Linked DNA regions of Hymenobacter swuensis DY53. The protein of the gene in region 2 interacts with the protein of the main gene of each other region in a pairwise test. Links are inferred from orthologs where the notes say so. Each region holds a gene or a part of one and is shown on either strand. Other genes may lie near its edges. The genes, in order: mtgA and HSW_RS07185.

Evidence for each region.
Region 1: the proteins of HSW_RS07185 (region 2) and mtgA interact in binary tests that used the Escherichia coli proteins (3 or more experiments, as listed by UniProt). The link is inferred for Hymenobacter swuensis DY53 from one-to-one orthologs.

What each region holds. Positions count from the first base shown.
Region 1 is NZ_CP007145.1:2,364,819-2,376,659, reverse strand. Bases 4,087-6,978 are described here. They hold mtgA (monofunctional biosynthetic peptidoglycan transglycosylase), read right to left. Parts: upstream 5,950-6,978; coding sequence 5,224-5,949; downstream 4,087-5,223. Other genes in these bases: HSW_RS11445 (metallophosphoesterase), read left to right, coding at 6,925-6,978; HSW_RS11450 (LON peptidase substrate-binding domain-containing protein), read left to right, coding at 6,207-6,839; HSW_RS11460 (YybH family protein), read right to left, coding at 4,675-5,127; HSW_RS11465 (App1 family protein), read left to right, coding at 4,087-4,594. Outside these bases: HSW_RS11485 (hypothetical protein), read left to right, coding at 1-898; HSW_RS11480 (DNA topoisomerase IB), read right to left, coding at 1,000-2,121; HSW_RS11470 (M48 family metalloprotease), read left to right, coding at 2,433-3,242; more of HSW_RS11465, read left to right, coding at 3,413-4,086; more of HSW_RS11445, read left to right, coding at 6,979-8,148; HSW_RS11440 (diacylglycerol/lipid kinase family protein), read right to left, coding at 8,145-9,056; HSW_RS11435 (M48 family metallopeptidase), read right to left, coding at 9,159-9,968; HSW_RS11430 (hypothetical protein), read left to right, coding at 10,162-10,356; HSW_RS11425 (murein L,D-transpeptidase catalytic domain family protein), read right to left, coding at 10,435-11,256; HSW_RS11420 (hypothetical protein), read left to right, coding at 11,422-11,781. UniProt on the Escherichia coli protein: Peptidoglycan polymerase that catalyzes glycan chain elongation from lipid-linked precursors. May play a role in peptidoglycan assembly during cell division in collaboration with other cell division proteins.
Region 2 is NZ_CP007145.1:1,328,487-1,332,947, reverse strand. What follows is about bases 1,280-4,331. They hold HSW_RS07185 (penicillin-binding protein), read right to left. Parts: upstream 3,932-4,331; coding sequence 1,628-3,931; downstream 1,280-1,627. Other genes in these bases: HSW_RS24725 (FtsL-like putative cell division protein), read right to left, coding at 3,915-4,331; HSW_RS07190 (UDP-N-acetylmuramoyl-L-alanyl-D-glutamate--2,6-diaminopimelate ligase), read right to left, coding at 1,280-1,525. Outside these bases: more of HSW_RS07190, read right to left, coding at 62-1,279; more of HSW_RS24725, read right to left, coding at 4,332-4,461. UniProt on the Escherichia coli protein: Essential cell division protein that catalyzes cross-linking of the peptidoglycan cell wall at the division septum. Required for localization of FtsN.

The DNA.
Region 1 (11,841 bases), 1.0 Mb from region 2 along the record:
CGCTTATATCCGGGCTCGCCTGCTCGACCTGTGGCTGGGCGACTGGGACCGGCACGAGGGCCAATGGAGCTGGGCAGCTTACACCCAACCCACCGGCCGCGTCCTCTGGAAACCTGTGCCCCAGGATCGGGACCAGGTTTTCTTTCGCTTCGATGACGGCGTGCTTTCCTGGCTGGTGAGCAAGCTGGTGGCCAAATTCCGCACCTTCAGGCTCCACTACGAAAGCATTGAGGGCTACACCCGCAACGCCGCTTTCATGGATGAGCGCGCCCTGGCCGCCGTGCCCCGCGCCACGTACCTGCGTACCGCGCATGAGCTGCAGTTGCAGCTCACTGACGCGGTAATTGAGCAGGCCGTACGCCAGGGCCTGCCCCGGGAAGTGTATCAGTTGGAAGGCCCGCGCATGATAGCCACACTGAAAGCCCGGCGGACCACGCTGCCCAAGGCGACGGAGGAATTCTATCGGCTCAAAGCCCGGGAGGTATTGGTAGCCGGCACCGATGAAGCTGAACGGTTTGTGGTACAACGCCTCAACGACACAGCCACGGTGGTATCGGTGTACGCGCTGCCGCTGCGCAAAAAGGATCCGGCCGCGTCGTTGCTCTACCAGCGTAGCTTCAACCCGGCTTACACCCATACCGTTCGGCTGCATGGGTTGCAGGGGAAGGATGAATTTGTGGTTTCCGGAGAGGTGCGCCGCTCCCCGTTTGTGGAAGTGTATGGTGGCCCCGGTGAAGATCTGCTGCAGGATTCGTCGCGGGTGGCGGGCCTGCGCAAACGCACCCGCTTCTTTGATACCAGCCGCAACAACGTGCTGGAACCCGGCCCCGAAACCAAAGACCGCACCGCTCACAGCGTCCTCTCCCACGCCTTTGATCGGGACGGCTCGGGACGGTAGAGGGCACAAGAAAACCGAGCATCAGCAATTAAAAACCGGGTTGATTAACGTCGCAGGTAGTGAGGTCGATCAACCCGGTTTTTAATTGCTGATGCTCGGTTTTACTTCCCTTCCAGCTCTGCCAGCATTTCCAGCACCATGTGCTCGGTGGGGGTTAGCTGGTCATTTTCGGAAGGGTCGGCGTCGTGGCGGCGCAGGTAGTCAATGAGCTTATCGGAGTTGAACAACTCCACTACCTGCGGATGAATGTAGTACTTGGAGCAGACGCTGGGTGTATTGCCCAGATTTTCGGCAACCTCCTTCACAGCCCGCTTCAGGGTTTTGGGCTTCGGAAAATCGGGCTCCTCATCCAGTACCCGCTCCAGGCATTCCACCATTTTCACGGTGCCACCCCAAGTCCGGAAGTCCTTGGCCGATAGGCTCATTCCCGTTACCTCGTGCAGGTACTCGTTCACGTCGCCCGACTCCAGCTCCTGGCGGTGGCCGTCGGGGGCATAATACTGGAACAAGTGCTGACCGGGAATTTCCTTGCACTTCTGCACCAGCCGGGCCAGCTTCCGGTCATGAATGGTGAGGTCGTGCGGTACGCCCTTCTTGCCTACAAAGCTAAAGCGTACGTCCGCCCCGCTGACGGCCACATGCTTGTCGCGCAGCGTGGTGAGGCCGTAGGTTTTGTTCTTTTTGGCGTATTCCCTGTTGCCGATGCGGATGAATGACTGATCCATGAGCGTGAGTACCAGGGCCACCACCTTGCGCTTATCCAGCTGCGGGCGGGCCAGATCTTTGGCCATCTGCTGCCGTAAGTCGGCCAGCTTTTCTCCGAAGGCGCGCAGCCGGCTGAACTTCGTGAGGGCCCGGGCCTGGTCCCAGGCCGGATGGTAGAGGTATTGCTTACGGCCCTTGGCGTCGCGGCCGGTTACCTGCAGGTGCGTGGTGGCCGAGGGCGAAATCCAGACCTCCGTCCAGGCCGGCGGAATCACAAAGCTCTGAATCCGGGTCAGCGTTTTTTCATCTTCCACCGGCTCCCCCTTGGCCGATACGTAACGGAAGCTGCCACTTTTCGTGGCTTGGCGGGTGAGGCCGGGCTTGGTATCGGTGAGGTAGCGCAGGCCGGCCAATTCGGCTTGGCGCGCCGGGTCTTTATAGAGCTCGTGCGCCTCCTCCAGCGGAGCCAGGCGTTTTTTCTTGGTTTTGGGGCGGGGAGTAGCTGCTACGGTAGTCATGGGTGGGCAAAAAAACAGGGCTGGTAAGGATGCCAAATGGCCTTTCTGTACGCAGGAATCTGGCCGAAGGCTATGTGCTCCGGCCGCTACATGGCCGTTTTTTTATCGGCTTTCGGCTTGGGCTGGTAGCTCGGGCAGCGGTTTTTTTTGGCTGATACTCCGCTACCTAAGCGGCCCTGCTCTGCTTCCGTCCGCCGGCTGTGCAACACTGCTTTGCCTGCTGCCGTTAGGATGCCGCCGGCTCTGGCATTGTTTTTTCTAGGGGCCGGCATTGCTCTCCTTTCTTCACAACCCTCAAATCCTGGCGTACGATGCGCAATCTTCTGCAAAAAACCGGGCTGCTGGCCGGCCTTGCACTTACTCTTGGCGGTGCTGCTTCCTGCTCCAAAGACGGCGACGGGGTATTGCTGTTCTCCATCGAAGACGATAAAGCTCTGGGTGAGCAGGTCGCGGCCCAAACCGATTCCACCTTCCGGGCCAAGGGTCAGCTGCTGGAACCCGGCAGTAACCCCCGCGCTTACGCGGCCCTGGGCCGCATCGTTGGTCGGGTGCTGGATAGCGGCAAGCTGCAATACCGCAACGAGTTTCCGTGGGATGTCAAAATCATCCGGGACGACGCCACTCAGAATGCGTTTGCCACGCCCGGCGGCCACATTTACGTGTATTCAGGCCTGATTAAGTACCTCGACAACGAAACCCAGCTGGCCGGCGTACTGGGTCACGAAATTGCCCACGCCGACCGGCGCCACACTTCCCGCCAGCTCCAAACCCAGTACGGTATCAGCACACTGCTGAGTCTGATCCTGGGCGACAACCAGAACACGCTGGTGGAAGTAGCAAATGGTCTGGGCCAGCTTAAATTCAGCCGCGACTATGAGAATGAAGCCGACGCGTACTCAGTAGAGTACCTCAACGGCACCAACTACTACGCCTGCGACGGCGCGGCCGGTTTCTTCATCAAGGCCCAAAACGATGGCCAACAGAGCCCGCCCGAATTCCTGAGCACCCACCCCGACCCCGGCTCCCGCATCCAGAATATTCAGACCAAAGCCGACCAGCTGAACTGCCGCAACCGCACGGCCGGCAGCGCTGACTTCAACGAGCTTAAAGGCAGTCTATAGGCTGGTTCAAAGGAATACAGCACGTATTTGCGCTGTCTGAAAAAAGCTTCCGATTCGTCGTCGGGAGCTTTTTTTTGCATCTGAGGCTCTGCCTTTTGCTGCCCCTGTGCAACACCGAAGCGGGCGGGCTGCGTAGGCAGAGTTCCGCCAACCCGCTTTCTTTACGCTTTATGGCTTTACTTGACAAACTCAACGGCTGGGCCGAACGGGCCGATGAGGCGTTTACCCGCACCCGTGCCCGCCTGGGCCTGCTGCACCCGTTGCAGCTGATACCTTACCGCAGCTACGGCACACCCGAGCGGCTCTACATCAAGGGCCGTCTGCTCACTGACAAGGGCATCAGTGAGGCCGACCCCAACGACTCCCGCTGGCACAATCTGCTGAACATGTACCGGCGCTTCGACAGCAACGAAATCAGCGGGGCCCAGCTGAGCGTACACCCCGCCGACGGCTCCGAGCATCCGGTCATTTCGGATGAGGAGGGGTACTATACCCTAAACCTGGAACCCAAAGTGCTGCCGGAGCCAGTAGATTTTCTGTGGTATCCGGTGGAAGTGCTGCTGCGCCAGTCGCCCGCCCCCTTCCCTACGCCGGCCGGCCTGCGCACTCGCAACATGGTCCTTATTCCGCCGCCCGACGCGGAGTACGGCATCATTTCTGACCTGGACGATACCGTCATCCAGACCTCAGCCACCGATTTGCTACGCATGGCCCGGACCGTGCTGTTGCGCAATGCCCGCTCCCGCCTACCCTTCAAAGGCGTGGCCGAGTTCTACCGCCAGTTACAGCTGGGGCGCAACGGGAAGCGCAACAACCCGTTTTTCTACGTGAGCAGCTCGCCTTGGAACCTATATGATCTACTAGAGGACTTCCTGGAGCTGAACGATATTCCGCCTGGGCCGCTCCTGCTACGCGACATGGCCCTGAAACGCAAGCAGGCCGGCTCGGCCTCCGAGCATCATGGCCACAAGCTCAAAGAAATTGACAACCTGCTGCTCACGTATCCCAAACTGCCTTTCGTACTCATCGGCGACTCGGGCCAGGAAGACGCCAACATCTACCGGGAAGTAGTGCGCCGCCACCCCGGCCGAGTGCTGGCCATCTACATCCGCGACGTGAATCTGCCGGAACGGGCTGCTTTGGTTGAACAGGTGCGCGAGGAGCTGCGCAACGACAAGGTGGAAATGTTGCTGGTGAAAGACACCGTGCAGGCGGCCAAGCACGCGGCCGGAGTGGGCCTGGTATTCCAGGCAGCCGTGCCAGCGGTGGAGCAGGAAAAACAAAAAGACGAAACTGCCCCCGAAGAAGACGGCCTTGATGGCGAAGGCACCGGCCAGCCGGTTATGGCATAAGGAAGTAACGGAGTAGCGGAGTAGTCGTTTTGTCGGCACAAGCAGTGCTGATAAAACACTTACTCCGCTACCCCTTATGCTCAGCTCGAATGGTCAGCTACCACCACCCAGTGGCCATTCAGGCGGCGCAACACCAGTAGAAAATGCCCCTGCAGGTCGCCGGCCACCGGACGAGCCAGATGCCAGCGGCCGACAACCTGCGCTGCTTCCGCGCCCAGGAGTTGAATGCGGAGGTTGCTAAACGTCAACTGACCCATTGCGGCGGGTGTGGGGTAACTGCGGCGGTAATTCTCCAGGGTACGCTGCCAGCCATATGTCAGGCCGCTTTTGCCGATGAACACTAGGGAGTCATGCTGCCAGTAGCCCTGCATGTAGCCGGGTACGTCGCCCCGGTTCCAGGCGGCGGTTTGGGTGGTGAGTACCTGCAGGATGTCGCGCCGAGCGGAGGCGGTATCGGCAGTGGTCAGCTGGTGCGTGGCGGCGCAGCTGGCCAGCAGCCCCACGCATAACAGGAAGGCAGAAAGGCGTTTCATGAAATCAAAGGACGCGAGAGTTCAGCGCGCAGCCAAGTAAAAAGCCCGCTTTCAGATGAAAGTGGGCTTTTTACTTGGCTGCGCGCCAGTTCAGGCTTATTCCTTCATTAGCTCACGCACGTACACCGAGCCGCGTAGCTGGCGCATCCGGCGCAGTACCCGGCGCTGCTTGAGGCGGGCCTGGGGGCCGGGGTTACTGGCCCGAAAGCGCAATGGGTTGGGCAACACGCCCGCCAGCAGCGCGGCCTCCTGAGGCGTGAGCTTACTGGCCGATTTGTGAAAATATTGCTGCGAAGCGGCCTCGGCCCCAAAAATACAGTCGCCCATTTCGGCCACGTTCAGGTACATCTCCATAATGCGGCGCTTGTTCCAGAGCAACTCAATGAGCAGGGTGAAATATGCTTCGGCGGCCTTGCGCACGTAGCTGCGGCCGTGCCACAGGAACACGTTTTTTGCCACCTGCTGCGAAATGGTACTGCCGCCGCGTAGCTGCTTTTTACCACTCATGTTAGACTTAGCCGCCTTCAGCAGCGCGTCGCCATCGAAGCCGTGGTGCAGCAGAAACCGTTGGTCCTCGGCGGCCACCAGGGCCAACGGTAGCTGGGGCGATACTTCCTCCAGGGTTTTGAAAGCGTAACGGACGTGCCGGTCGTCTTCCCGAATGCCGTGGTAGCCTTTCCCCACGGGAGCATGGGCGCGCCGCTCCAGCATAAGCCAGGTAGCGGGTGGACTCACCCAACGGTACACCAGCACCCACGCCACTGAGGTCAGAAATAGCGCTACTACTACCTGAAGCGTGAGTCGCCCCGCATGGCGGGCCATTTGCCTGTAATCCTTCACAAAATTGCTGCCTAGCCTTGAACACGGCCCCAACTTAGAGCCCGGCACAAAAATAGCGGCTGTTTCAGCACTTATTGGTTTCTCGTCGGTTATTATCCGTCCGGCTGCTCACCGTGGCCTCACTGGAGTAAAAACATGTTTGTTTGCCTTGAGTTGACCACTCATCGAGGTAATGCGGTAAAGCCTTACCTTGAACCGTCAGCTACAGTACGCTTCCACTCTGCATTCTACCCCACCCAATGCGCCAACTGGCTCTTTTTCCGCTTAACCTGGTGGTTTTTCCCGGCGAGAAACTCAACCTGCACATTTTTGAGCCCCGCTACCGCCAGTTGGTGCATGATTGTCTGCAGGACAACATCACGTTCGGCATTCCGCCCTACATCAATGGCGGGGTAAGCATGCTGGGCACGGAAATGCGGCTGCTGAATATTGAAAAAACCTATCCTTCGGGCGAAATGGATATCCGGACGCGGGCCGTAGGGCTGTTTCGGGTGCGGGAGTTTTTTCACGAGCTGCCGGGCAAGCTCTACGCCGGGGCTACCGTGGAAGAGCTACCCGATGATACCACCGCCGACCTGGCCCTGCACCAGCAAACCCGAAAATTGATTGAGCAGCTCTACGATATTCTGAACCTGCGGCGGCTATTCCTGGATTTGCCGGAAAACTTCCGGGCTTACGACGTAGCGCACCACCTGGGGCTGAATACCGAGCAGGAGTACGAGCTACTGGAAGCCGCATCGGAGCTGGAGCGGCAGCAGCTGATGTTGGCTCACCTAGAACATATACTACCGGTGCTGCAGGAAACGGAGCATCTGAAGGAGCGGGTACGCCTCAACGGCCATTTCAAAAACCTCACGCCCCCAGCTTTCTGAGCTGGTTTACCGACAGCAGGCATCCACCGTTTGCACCACAGCGGGCGTTGTTTCGTAGAGCTAGTATGGACTTCCGCTTCTTCCTGTGCCGGTAACTTCTCTGCTCCTGTATACACTGGCAGTTGCGGCTGTTGCGCTAACGCTGTGGCTCCTGCGCCGGTTTGCGGAGGAACGGCGCTACCGCCGCCGGCCCTACGTGGCCCCGGCTCACAACGACTGGCCCCAGCACCCGCTTCCCGCCGATGCGCCCCGGCACCGCGTAGCCCTGCTCGGCGACCCGGGTGCCGTAGCCACCAACGGCTCCGACCCCATCCTGAGCCGGCTGGCGGAGTGGCAGCAGGAAACCGGCGCGGCCGGCACGGTCATTATCCTAGGCGACAATATTTACCCCACTGGTCTGCCAGCCCCCGAACACCCGGGCCGGGCTGCCGCCGAGGCGCGTTTTGATGCTTTATTGGCCACGCTACGCCAGTTTCAGGGCCACGTAGTGCTGCTTAGCGGTAACCACGACTGGAACAAAGGCCGCCCAGATGGCTGGGAATACCTGCGGCGGCAGGAGGCGTATGTGCGGGAGCATCTGCCCACGGCCCATTATCTGCCAACTAATGGAGCCCCGGGCCCGGTCACCCTGCAACTAGCCGATGGTATCCTGCTTATCGTGCTGAATACGCAGTGGTGGGTGCAACGCGGCCCTCGCCCCGCCGCCGACACCAAGGAACCGTTTCGGCAGCTCCGGCAGCTGCTGGCCGCCAACCGGCATCAACGCGTGGTGGTAGCTGGGCATCATCCGCTGTACTCCAATGCGCTGCACGGGGGAAAGTTCACAGCCAAACAGCACGTATTCCCTCTCACTACGGTACATAAGCGGGCCTACGTACCGTTGCCTTTCATTGGGTCTTTGCTACCGCTCTACCGTAAGCTGTTTGGAGCGGCAGAGGATATGGCCCACCCCCGCTACCGTAAAATGCGCCGCCGGCTGCTGCGGGTTCTGCATGAGTTTCCAAACATCATCTACGCTGCCGGCCACGACCACAACCTGCAATACTTTCAGCGGTACGGCGGGCATTACTTGGTGAGTGGCGCGGGTAGTAAAACTGCGTTTGTGCAGAAAGGCGGAAATGCCACGTTTGTGCACGAACACATCGGTTTTTTTAGCCTCGATTTCTATACCGGCCAGGAAACCTGGCTCCGGACGCTGGAGCCGGGCGCTACCTCGGAAGTGTTTCGGCTACGGTTACAGCCTGCCACGCCCGCTACGCCGCCAGTAGTGCCGCTGCCGCAGCAACTGGGCCAGTTGCTGAGCCGCTAAACCGTAGCAGGCACCAGCACCCGCAGGCTGGCCGGGTACATTTCCACTTCCACCGGCGTGGGCAGCTGATACGGTTCGCCGTCAATCTGCACCAGCACCTGCGTAGCTCCTGGCACGCTTATGCGGGCCTGGCTACAGCACAGCCGGCGCGTGTAGTCTGAAGCGTCAAAGTCACTGGTGTACAGGCGGTACAGCAGCCCCGGGGCGGCCGTATTCGGGAACGGCGCAATCAGGCAGATTTCAAACTTCCCATCATCCAGCTGACTATCGGGGTTGATGATAACGTTGCTGCCGAATGTATTAGCATTGGCAATGGTGAGCATAAATGCCACGCCTTCCCATGTTTCCTGCTCCGTTTCAATGCGGTAGGTAGCGGGCTGGTAAGCGGCGTATTCCTGCGTAGCAATACGCACATAGGCCCCCGGCCCGCGCACGTCGCCCGCATCGAACCGTTCCACAATGAGGGCATTGAAACCCATATCGGCCAGATGCGCCGAGAACCTGCCGCCCACACGCAATGTGTCCAGCGTGCGTACCTGATAGTCCCAGGTAAGACGTAGCGCCTCGGCTGGGTCCTGTGGGATGCCCAGGTCTTTCGACAGGCCGTTGCCGGACCCTAGGGGCAGAATCCCCAGCGGCAGATGCGTGTTGCTCACTACTTCTGCCACCAGGCTTACCGTTCCATCACCGCCGGCCGCAAATACGGCGTCGTAGGTATGCTCATGCAAGTGCATGCGCAACTGAGCCAGATCATCCTCCCCATCGGTATGAAAAAATGCCGCCGTCCGGCCTCTTTCGGTGCAATAAGCAGTAATGGAGCCTTCCAACTCCGACTTATCAATGTCGCCGGAAACAGGATTAAGCACGAACAGGAGCCGCCGAAGCTGCGCAGGGGAGGTGGGAAGCATGCGAGGAACAGATACGCGGTAGACGGTACAAAGATGGTGGTTTCCTAAACGAACGGAGCCGGCTTTTGGCCGGCTCCGGAACAGGAAAAAATTGCATCAGGACTAGGGCTTCAGGTTGGCCGGCAAACCTTGCGGGTAATCGGCATTGATTTCCTGCTGCAGTTCCTCAATACGGTTGCCCGGGTTGGGGTGGGTGCTCAGGAACTCAGGCGGACTACTGCCCTGGTTGGCCTGCTGCAGCACTTCCATCACCTGAATCATGGAGCGGGGGTCGTAGCCGGCAGCCGGTGTGAAGTCCACGGCCAAGCGGTCGGCTTCCAGCTCATCCTCGCGGCCGTAGCGCAGGGTCAGCAGCTTGCCCACCATAGCGGCAGCAGCGGCGCTGGCGGCGGTACCGGGCCGCTCGGGGTCATAGAGGCCGATGGCAGCGGCTCCGGTCAAGCCGCTGGTGAGGCGCGACTTGGCAATTTGCTCGGCCGAGTGCCGTCCCACCACGTGGCCGATTTCGTGGGCCAGTACGCCGGCCACTTGCCCTTCGGTTTTCAGGTTTTTCAGCAAGCCAGCCGTAATAAACACCTGCCCGCCGGGTAAGGCAAAGGCATTAATGGTGTTTTCATCGGCCAGCAGGTGAAACTGGAATTTGTAGGGCGACTGGCCCGCTTTGGTTGACCGGACAATTTCCTGGCCGATGCGCTCTACGGCCGCTCCGGCTTTCTGGTCGGGGTGAATGCCGCCGTATTGCTGGGCCATTTCGGGAGCGGCCTGCAAGCCCAGGGCAATTTCCTGGTCAGCCGACATATCTACGTGCTGGACTTCGCCCGTAACTTCGTTCTTCTGGGTATTGCAGTAATAGGGAATGAACGCAAAGGCGGCCATTACCAGGGCAATTATGTAGCGTAGGTTGCCTCTCATGATTAATTGGAAGGAAGGGAGTAGGGAAAGTGCGAAAACCGGACGAAACGTCCTTTGCGCCTTGTAACGCGCAGCTTTCGGTAGGGTTGCCTGGCCTGTTGAAACCTAAAATCCAGTGGTACACGTATCAGGCCCTATCCCGGCCATTCTCTCCCCGGAGGGCCTTTCTTCCCACTGCAACTCCCCTTTCCCTATGAATCAAAAACGCACTTTCGGCAGCATCCTGACCGTTCTGGGTATTATCGGTATCATCATAGCCGCGTTGGGTTTCCTGCAAATTGGCGGCCTGGGCCTCAGCAAGATGAACTCGCTGGTTCCGTTTGTGGTAGGCTTGATTTTCTTTTTTGCCGGCATCAACCTGGTTCGGACTACCAGTGACCGGGCGTAACCTTCTCACTGCCTGAAATGCCAGCGGCCCGCTTCTCAATCAGAGAGGCGGGCCGCTGCTGTTGGTACGTAGGCGAAGCTAGCTCGCGCGAGCTACCAGTCCTTTGCTCTGCGCAAAAGCCAGCAATGCAGAATCCAGGAGCAGAAGCTGGGAGCGGTAGGCGGAGGTGGCTGGGCCGTTGGCAAACAGCACCGTCCCACCTTTGATGGAGCGAATGATACCGGGCGTCTGGGCCACGGGCAAAGCCGGACAGCCCTGGCTGCGCCCCAGTCGCCCGTGCTGCCGGATGAATTCCTGGCTTACGTATTCAGCACCGTGTACCACCACAGCCCGCCCCAGGGCGTTCGTATTATAGCCCTGATCTACGCCATGCAGCTTCAGGGAAAGGCCGTGCTTGCCCTGATACGTTTGGCCGGTTACGTAAAAACCCAGACTGCTCATCTCGGAGCCTTCCCGGTTCGAAAACGTTTGGGCGTATTCTTCACCGGTGTTTTTGCCGTGCGCTACTAGTGTGTGGTGCAACAGCCTGCCCTGCGCCAGATCTACCACCCACAGCCGTTCCCGGGTGCTAGAGCGGCTGAAATCAACAATGGTAATGGTGTGACAAGTGCTGCTGATGGTGCCTTGCTGCTGTAAGTTGTAAAACCCCACTAGGGCTTTCCGGTATACATCCAGCGGTACGCCGGCGGCAGTCAGGCCAGCCCGAACATACGTCAGGGCCACGTGTTGTTCAAAAGCCGCTGTGTAGGCCATACGAGCGGTAGCACTCAGCCCGGCGGCGGCTGGAGCTTCCTCCACTACCGGGCTTGCAAAGGCAGCAACAGGCGCGGCACTAGCTGGCGCAAACCAGGAAAAACACGTCAGGAAAAGACCGGCGGTGAAAGTCGGCAGATTCGTCATCGGCTAAAGTAGTCGGGGCGAAGAAAATGGAAGTAGCTTGCGAAGCGGCTGGGCTTTGGGCTAGCCAAAAATAGTACTTTCGCGTCAATTAACCTTGCGATGCTCAACCACTTGACCAGAAAAACTGTTCCCACGCTTTTACCTCGTGCTGCTTTTTGGGGACTGATGACCTTGGCTTGCACTAGCTGCGGCCACGACCTGCCTGCGCTTCCGGGCTTTAATGCAGCCACCTGGCGCGCCGACTCCTACGGCTGCCAGAATCAGCGCCGCCAGTTGCTACCTATTCTGGAAAAGCACCGCAATGCCCTCTACGGCTCCCGGATCAATGATATTACCGCGTTGCTAGGCCACCCCGACGAAGAGGAGCTCGGTGAGCAGAGCGACAAAGTATACATCTACTACGTGGCCCCTGGTATGCATTGCGCCCCTGGCCACCCGCGCTCCGGCAGCAACAGAATGCTCCTGCGAAGTGGAGCAACCGGCACCATTACGGAAATTATCCTACCAGTAATCAAATTTGATTAAATATAACTATTTCAACATACATCATTAATAACCTTTTACACTGCCCGAACTTCTCTGTAC
Region 2 (4,461 bases):
TTGTTGACATGCGTGTTTTATTAGGACAGCCCCGAACAACCAAAAACGAACAACCAAAAACTTATTTCCCCAGCAGATCAAACATCTGCTGCAGCACCTGCTTATCGTCGAAGTCGGTTTTAACGCCTTTGATTTCCTGGTAGTTTTCGTGGCCTTTGCCGGCTACTAACACAATATCGCCGGGGCCGGCCAGGGCTACGGCTGTTTTGATGGCCTCGCGCCGGTCGGCAATAGTCAGGACTTTCCCCTGCGCTTCGGCGGGCACGCCGGCCTGCATCTGGGCCAGAATATCGTTGGGGTCCTCGAAGCGGGGGTTGTCGGAGGTCAGTACGGCGCGGCTGGAAAGCTGGGCCGCCAGACGGGCCATGATAGGCCGCTTGGCCCCGTCGCGGTTGCCGCCGCAGCCCACCACTGTAATTACCTGCTGGCTGTGCTGGCGGATGTCGGCAATGGTCTGGAGCACGTTTTCCAGCGCGTCGGGCGTATGGGCGTAGTCCACAATGCCCGTGATGCGCGCCTTCTCTGATACCACCGGCTCGAAACGGCCGGGGGCCGAGGTCAGGCCCGACAGCACTGTGAGTACCTCCGTGGGGTCCTCACCCAGTAGCACCGCCGCCCCGTAAATAGCCAGCAGATTGTAGGCATTGAACACCCCGATCAGGCGAAACTGCACCTCGCGGCCGTCTACCTCCAGGTGCAGACCGTGCACGGCATTTTCGATGAGCTTGCCCCGGAACGCACCGTTGCCGCGCATAGAATAGGCTTCGCGGCGGCCCGGTACGTTCTGCAGCATCACCGGGCCGCGCTTGTCGTCGGCGTTGGTGAGGGCGAAGGCCGACTTCGGCAGCTGGTCGAAAAAGCCCTTTTTGGCCTTCAAATACGCATCGAAGGTGCCGTGATAATCGAGGTGGTCATGGGTAAGGTTGGTGAAGATGCCGCCCGCGAAGTGCAGGCCCGTAATGCGATGCTGCACCACGGCGTGGCTGCTCACCTCCATAAATACGTGGGTGCAGCCGGCTTTCACCATGCGGGCCAGCAGCTCGTTCAGCCGGATGGCGTCGGGCGTGGTATGGGTGCTGGGAATAACTTCCTCATCAATCTGATTCTGCACCGTGCTCAGCAGCCCGCAATGGTAGCCCAGCTCCCGGAACAGCTTGTGCAGCATGGTGGCGCAGGTGGTTTTGCCGTTGGTGCCCGTAATGCCTACCAGCTGCAACTGGCGCGAGGGGTGGCCGTAGAACTCGGCCGCCATGCTGGCCATAGCTTCCGCCGAATCAGGCACTTGTACGTGAGTGGTGGCAGGATTCAGCTCGGCGGGCAACTCCTCGCACACAATAACCGCAGCGCCCTGCTCCACTGCTTTGGCGATGAACTGATGCCCATCGGCAGCGGTGCCGCGCAACGCAAAAAATACCGTACCGGGGCCCGCCTGCCGCGAATCGAGGGTGAGGCTGGTTACGAAAACGTCGGCCGGACCATGCTGGCCGCGCACGGTTACGGCTGGCAGCAGTGCAGAAAGAGAAATAGCGGAGGGGTTCAAGGCTGAGGGAAGGTCAATAAGTAAGGTGCAGTGAGAAATAGGCAGCAAGGAGTAGCAGACTACTTACTACTACCAACCGGCAATTCATCAGGCTTTGGGACGAGTGACAAGCTTCACGGCAGCCGTGGCTTTCTTAGGCGCAGTTGTAGGTTTTCTGGCGGCGTTGGCAGCTCGTTTGGCGTCTGTTGAAGGCTCTGCCGCCGTGCGGGGTGTCCGCGCTTCGGTAGCTGGGTCTGCCGCGGGTGTAGGCAGGACCACAGGGGCGGGCGTGCCGCCGATGGGCTCCATCTGGAGCACTACGGTGGTGCCGCGCCGGGCCGTGGTGCCGGCCGCTACCGACTGGGTTTTCACCCGGCCTGTTCCGTAGGAACGCACCCGCAGGCCCCGATTTTCCAGCAGGAACAGCGCGTCGCGCAGGGTCAGGCCCTGCACGTTGGGCACCCGGCCGGGGCGCACGGCCATCGGCTTCAGGGCCAATGAGGCCGATTCGGAATCGGCTTTGGTGCGCACCCAGTCGTCGGTGCCGGTTACGCCGTTGTGGCTTACGCCCAGCTGCGTGAATACCAATGACAATTCGTCCTGCATACCAGCCTGTACAAACGGCACCCGCGACTTTGCCAAGGGGACCCGGGCCAGCAACGGCCGCAGACTGGCCGCGTCGCGGGCCATAGCTTTGTCGGCTACCTCGCGGAACACCGGGGCTGCCACCGTGCCGCCATAGATACGGCCGCGCCGGGGCGAGTCAATCACCACGATGCAGCTGTACTTGGGCTCATCGGCCGGGAAATAGCCGCAGAAGCTGGTGGAGTACATGCGGGTGTAGTGGCCGTTCTTGAACTTCCAGGCGGTGCCCGTTTTGCCCGCAATGGAGTAGCCATCGGTGCGGATGCCCCGGGCCGAGCCGTTCAGCACCACCCCTTTCAGCATCGACTGCATCTTGAGCAGGGTGCTTTCGGAGCAGATTTTGGGGTTGAGCACCCGGGCCTCGTAGCTTTCCAGCACCTTGTCGGCCTGACGGATTTCGCGCACGATGATGGGCTCGATCTTGACGCCGTTGTTGGCAATGGCGTTGTAGAAGGCCAGTGTCTGCAGCGGGGCCAGCTTCAACTCATAGCCGATGCTCATGGTGGACAGGGAGGTGCGGCTCCAGCTCCGGTCACGCGGGTCCTTGATGTAGGGGCGGGCCTCGCCGGCCATCTGGAAGCCCAGGGGCTTGTCCAGCCCGAAGGTTTTCAGGTAGTCGGTGTACTTCTCGGGCTTGGAGAAGAAGTGGTCGTTGATGAGCTTGGCCACCCCGATGTTCGACGACTGCTCAATCACCTTCTGGATGGGAATGCGGCCGTTGGGGTGGGTGTCGGTTTTCACGGCCCCGGCAATTTTCATCATGCCGGTGTTGCCAGTATTTACGGTATCGGTCAGCTCCAGTTCGGGGTTATCCTCGAACAACGCCATCATAGAGGCCAGCTTGAACGTGGAGCCCGGCTCGGTGCGGCCCTGGTCGGCAATGGCGTAGTTGTAATCCTCGCGGTACACGCCCTCGGCCACCTTGCCCAGGTTGGCCACAGCCCGGATTTCGCCGGTTTTCACCTCCATCAGAATTACGCAGCCGTACTGCGCGTCGTTGTCCACCAATGACTTGTACAGCGCGTTTTCGGCCACGTCCTGCAGGTTGATGTCGAGGGTGGTTTTGATGTCGAAGCCGGGCTGGGGCTTCACCTCGGTGCCGTCGTAGATGGGCTTGTTGCCGCCGGGTACCCGCTCAAACAGGGCCTCCCCGTCTTTGCCGGCCAGGTGGCGGTTGAAGGTAAACTCCAGGCCCGCCCCGTTCTTGTCCTCGTTCACGAAGCCAATGGTGCGCTGGGCCAGCCCGCCGAAGGGCCGGAACCGCTTATCTACCTTCTCGAAGATGACGCCGCCCTTGTTCTTACCTGCCCGGAAAATGGGCCACTGGGCCAGCTCCTTCTTCTCCTGGAAGTTGATCTGGCGGGAGTTCAGCCGCAGGTAGCGCACTTTGCCGCTCTTGGCATTTTTCAGGCGGCGCAGGTACTCCTGCGTGCTCCGGTCGCCGAAAAAGCGTGACAACAACAGCGCCAGGGAGTCTTTTTTCTGACTGAACAGCGCGTCGTTCACCACACTCGGGTCCCAGGCCACCCGGTAGAAAGGCAGCGAGGTAGCCATGATGCTGCGGCCATCGGAGGCAAAGATGTTGCCACGGGTGGCAAATACGGGCTGGTACACCACGCGCCGCTCCTGCTCCAGGGCGCGCCAGCGGGCCCCTTCGTTGAACTGCACCTGGGTGATTTTCCAGACGATGGCCACCGAGAACAGGCAGACGCCCAGAAACGCCAGCCGGATGCGGGTAACAATACTTTTTTTAACGTTTCCTTTCATTGCGGCGGGGGGCTGAACGATTGGAAGAAGGTTCGGGCGTTGCGGGTTCGATTACGTCCACGTCGATGGGCGCGGGCGGGGCGGCTTCGGTGACAGCGGCGTTGCTGTCGGTGGTTACCCGCTCGGCGGCGCGGCGCACGGAGTCGGCTTTGGCGCGGGCCGTCATGGCTATTACGGAGTCGGCAGTCAGCAGCGGCACTTCCTCCAGTTTGGCCTCATCAATATGGCCGGCCGGCACCGTGATGCGGAAGGGCGGCGAGGAGCTTTCCACTAAGCCATAGGCGGCCACTTTGCGGGCTACTTCGCTTTGCTTGCTGGCTTCCATGTAATCCGACGACAGGGTAGTGTAATCGGCCCGCAGGTCCTCGGTTTCCAGCTTCAGCTTTTGAATGCTGCGGTTCATCCGGGTGGCGTAATGCGTATTGCCGATATATACCAGCGTCAGGAACATGATGAACAGCAGGTGCGGCAGGAACCGGACCGGCAGCCCCTCCCGGAACAGGCCATCTACCCGGGTCACGCGCTCCAGC